Regions from separate parts of the Sphingomonas sp. PvP018 genome, predicted to be linked through region 2. Evidence: riboswitches for the same ligand, from Rfam matches in the RefSeq annotation. Region 2 holds a riboswitch; the other holds the start of a gene.
What was found. Region 2 has a riboswitch for cobalamin ahead of J3A66_RS18545 (TonB-dependent receptor). Riboswitches for the same ligand answer to the same signal wherever they lie in the genome.

Region 1: linked by a shared signal. The riboswitch ahead of J3A66_RS03225 (TonB-dependent receptor) and the one ahead of J3A66_RS18545 (TonB-dependent receptor) in region 2 are both predicted to bind cobalamin.

What each region holds. Positions count from the first base shown of each region.
Region 1 is NZ_JAGIOU010000001.1:769,844-772,295, forward strand. It holds gene J3A66_RS03225 (TonB-dependent receptor) at 1-1,138, opposite strand, end outside; cobalamin riboswitch at 1,321-1,554, opposite strand; gene J3A66_RS03230 (CoA ester lyase) at 1,613-2,437, opposite strand; gene J3A66_RS03235 (MaoC family dehydratase) at 2,434-2,452, opposite strand, start outside.
Region 2 is NZ_JAGIOU010000002.1:95,987-98,438, forward strand. It holds gene J3A66_RS18540 (ATP-binding cassette domain-containing protein) at 1-204, opposite strand, end outside; cobalamin riboswitch at 408-649, shown strand; partial or broken gene J3A66_RS18545 (TonB-dependent receptor) at 1,064-2,452, shown strand, end outside.

The DNA of each region.
Region 1 (2,452 bases), on a different contig from region 2:
CATTGTCGGTGTGCCGCCGCCCTGTGAAGACGAACTCCGAAGGGACCGGACTAAGCGTCTGAAATTCCTCACGCTCGACATCGACTGCGGCGGTCAGCCGATGCCGGATGCGATCGGTGCCGAACCGGAAGGCGCTTTCGAACGATCCCTTGTACCGGCGTCCCTTGTTGCCGAAGCTCAAGGCATCGTCGACCAGCGCCCGGCGTGTCGTATCGGCAAACTGGCCGCTGAGCGCATTCGTCCAGCGGCCATCCGCCAGCGCGAGTTCGGCGCGAACCAGCCCGTAATATGCCTCGACCGTGCTGCGCGCGCCTGGCGTATCGACGATCGTGCCGAACTGCGGGCCGCTCAATGCCGTGTCGTTGCTGTCGGCATCGGTATAGCTATAGCGCCCGACGCCCGTGACCTTCAGCGTGTCGGTCGGCGACCAGCTGAGCTTGCCCGTCGCGCCGACGCTCTTCGCGCCGATGTCGCGAGATCCGCCCCGTGCGGTCGGCGTGCCGTCGGTGAGGTAGGTCGAGCTCGACAGCGCGTAATCGAGATTGCCCGCCACGCCCGCGACCCGGGCGCCTCCCGAAAACGTGCCGAACGATCCCCCTTCGGCCCGCAGTGATACGCCCGGGGCCTCCGCGCCGCTCAGCGTGAGATACTGGATGACGCCGCCGATCGCGTCAGACCCGTACAGCGCCGATTGCTGGCCGCGCAGCACCTCGACCCGGGCCGCTTCGTCGGCGATCAGCGTGCCGAAGTCATATTCGCCCTGATAGGGATCGGACACTTCGATCCCGTCGATCAGCACGAGCACGTGATTGCCCTCCGACCCACGGATCCGGACCTGCGTCGTCCCCCCGACCGCGCCGGTCCGGCTGACCGCCAGTCCGGGGACGTCGCGTAGCACGTCGGACACGATCCGGGTCTGCCGCTGGTCGAGCGTGGCGGCGTCCAGCACCGTCACCGACGCCCCGAGCTGATCGGCGGGAACCGCGTCCCCCGATCGCGATGCGGTAACCACCAGCTCGGCGTCACCCGCTGCCGCCTCGCCCGTGCCCGCAGTAACCGGATCAGGCTCGGCCGCGGCCGGCGATGCAAAGGCCGTGGCGGTGGCGAGCGCCACAAGCGAAACGAAAACTCTGGTCATGAAACGATACCCCCGGCGTCACGAGCAACCGGCCGGGGCCTGCCGTCCGATGCTACGGACAGCCGGCGCAACGCTTGGGGTGTACACCGAACCGCACCCGCCCACGCGCACCGATGCGGCCCCCGCCGCATGGTTCGTCGCTCAGACGGAGTACCGTGCCGCGGTCATCCCCTGGACCATGGCAAGAGCGACCGAGCGCCGGCAGGTCTCCTGGCTCGCGGGTCGACGCCCGATACGCGACCTTCCCGGGCCCTGCGCTTGCGCTCAGGCCTAGTGGTCGTCCCCCCGTGATGAAGGGACATGCGCACCGCGCTCACCGCTTACAGTTGCAGGGACAGCCGCGGCATAAGGAGGATCGCCTCCCGCACCGCATTCCCTTTGAAGCCCCGAGGGGCACCGACGCGATCTGCGACCCCGGCCTTCACCGGTTTCGCAGGGCGACGGTAGCGCAGAAATTTCCTGCCGCCAATGGGCCTAGAGTCGCGCGAGGATCGCCCGCGCCTGGCGCAGGTGCGGCGCATCGATCATCCGCCCATCGAGCTGCAGCGCGCCCGCCTCGGGAGCTGCTGCAAACGCTGCGACGACGGCATGCGCGCGTGCAACGCTCGCCGCATCCGGCGTGAACGCGGCGTTGATCGTGGCGACCTGCGACGGGTGAATCGCCATCATGCCGGTGAAGCCGTCGCGGCTGCCACGCGCGGCATAGGCTGCCAACCCGTCAATGTCCGCGATTGCGGGATAGACCGTCTCGATCGCCGCGACGTCCGCCGCATGCGCGCCCAACAGCAGCAGCGACCGGACGAGCTTATAGGGTTCGGTATAGGACCCGTCGTCCTCCCGACTGGTCGCTGCGCCGATCGCCGCGGGCAGGTCCTCGGCGCCCCAAGTCAGGCCACATAACCGGTCGTTGACCCGCGCATATTCGCCCAGGGTGAAGATCGCGGCAGGCACTTCGGTCGCGATCGGCAGGATCGGCGGACAGTCATCGCCATAAGCCTCGACCAATGCGAGGACGGTCGCGGGTCCAGTCGCCTTGGGCAGCATGATTGCATCGGCACCCCTCGCGGCAGCGAGATCGTCGTCCAGCCACCCCGAGTCGATTGGATTGATCCGCACCATCCACACGACGTCGGTATGGTCCTGCAACGCGGCCCGGACCGCCTCGCGGGCAACAGCCTTACGGGAGAGCGCTACCGAATCCTCAAGATCGAGGATGATGGCATCCGCCCCGCTCGCCGCAGCCTTCGCAAAACGCTCGGGCCGGTCTGCAGGCACAAACAGCAGCGAGCGTAACCTCATGCCGGCGTCCGCAGC
Region 2 (2,452 bases):
GCAGACTGCGATCTGTCCTGCATCGGCACGCACAAAGCCGAGCAAAGCGGACAGGGTGGTCGACTTGCCCGCTCCGTTGCCACCCAGCAATGCCGTGATGCTGCTGGCGGGAACATCGAGCGATAGACCGTCGAGAACGCGATGGTTGCCGTAGGCAACCGCCAGTTCGTGGATAGCAATAGGGTTACCGTTATTATCGGGCATAAGCCTCAATCTAGCTGCGACATGATATAGCGTATCATACGATGTTGTTGCCGCGTTGCAACAGGAGCGGTCCGTCCGCTATTAGAAAAGCAGGTTGCGCTAGAGGACGCCGCCTGAACGCTACACCGTGACGTTCGGTTATGGCGATTGCCCAAGAGCATTGATCGGGATACATCAGCGCCGCTGACCTGCTTTTTGAAGCAGGCTGGCATGATCGCGTCGGTGTCCTGAGAGGGGCTTAATAGGGAACGCGGTGAGGGTGGTTCGCCGCCTGAATCCGGGGCTGTCCCTGCAACTGTAAGCGGCGAGCGCGATGCATATCGCTTCTTCCTTCACAGGGAGGGGCAGCCACTGGGCCGGACGTTCTGTCATAAAGGCCTGGGAAGGCCGTGCATCGTGTGATGACCTGTGAGCCAGGAGACCTGCCGGCGTCTGGTCGCTCTTGCCTGGCCCAGGGGGTGGCCGCGGCACGGTACTCCGTCGAGCGACGACGTGTGCGGTGGGGACCGCACGGGCATGCGTGCCGGTCGCAATCGCGTCCGGCTGGCGCGGATGTCGGCCGTTCGCGGGAGGTCCCTGCCGGGTTCGCCAGACGCCCGGGGGATTACCGTAATGCCGTTCCTATTGTCTCGCCTCGCGCTCGCGGGGGCTATTCTGTCGCCTGTCTTCGCAGCACCGCTCGACGCGCAGACCGCGCCGGATCCCGATACCAGGGACATCCTGGTCGTCGGACAGCATGCCCAGGGCACGCTCACCACGCCGAATGCGACCGGCAGCCGCCTGGGCCTCACGCCGCTCGAGACTCCCGCGACGCTCTCGGTCATCGACGGCGCCACGATCCGCGCGTGGCGACCTGTCCGTGATCGACGCGACGAGCCGCGCACCGGGCATCAGCAACGCGGGCAATCCCGGCAATGGCGGCACCGCACTCGCCGCGCGGGGCTTCAGCGGTCAGGGCTCCGTACTCCAGCTGATCGACGGCATCAGGCTGTTCCCGGCTGCCGGCACGATCACCTTTCCGACCGATCCGTGGATGGTCGAGCGGATCGACATCCTGAGCGGCCCGGCCTCGGTGCTCTACGGCCAGGGCGCACTGGGCGGCGCGGTGAATGTCCTGATGCGCAAACCCGATACGCAGCGGACGCACGTGGAGGGGGAGATCGGCTATGGCTCGCAGGACAGCTTCCATGTCGCGGCGGGTGCAGGGGGGCCGGTCACCGAGCGCCTCTCCTACCGCATCGACGGCAGCTATCGCCGATCGGACGGCTATGTCGATCGCGGCCAGTCGCGCAGCGATGCCGTGTCGGGCACGCTGCGCTGGGCGCCGACCGACACGCTCGTCGTCACCGCGCGGGACGATTATGGCGACCAGAAGCCGATGCGCTATTTCCGCACGCCGCTGATCGACGGTCGGCTCGACGACCGCATCCGGGAACGCAACTACAACACCCGCGACGGCGTCATCCGCTACCGGGACAACCGCACCAGCCTGCAGATCGACTGGACGCCGAGCGATGCGGTCGCCGTCAGCAACCAGGCCTATCGCCTCACCTCCAAACGCTCCTGGCTCAATCTCGAAACCTATTGCTGGGTCGCCGCAGACGGGGTCTGCGCCAACGGCAGTGGCAACACCGGCACACCCGGCGGCGTCCTGCGCACCGACATGACCGGCATCGTCCACGACCAGACGCAGTGGGGCGATCAGGGCAGCGTGACGCTGCGAACAGGCATCGCCGATGGCGTCGGCAACGACCTTGTCATGGGCTTCGACGTCAACCTCATCAAACTGACCTACTCCCACAATTTCGGGTCTGATCCCCAGGTCTCGGAGGTCGATCCCTTCGCGTTCGATCCCGGTCTGGTCGTCGATACGCAGGGGATCGCACCGCGCTATCGGACGCGGACCACCGAATATGCCGTCTTCGCCGAGGACCGGCTTAAGCTCGGCACGCACGTCTCGATCGTCGGCGGCGTGCGCTACGAGCGCGACGCGATCCGCCGCTGGTCGATCGACTATCCAGGCGGCGCCAGCACTGAGACGTTCGCACTCGACAAGCGGCTGCACAATGTGACTTGGCGGGTCGGGAGCGTCTATCAGCCGATCCCGACGGTGTCGCTCTATGCGCAATATGCCACCGGCGTGGACCCGCTGGGGACGCTGACGACCTATTCGACCGGGCAGGTTCAGTTCAGCAATGCGGTCGGCGACTAGGTCGAGGTCGGCGCCAAGGCAGTGTTCCTCGACGGG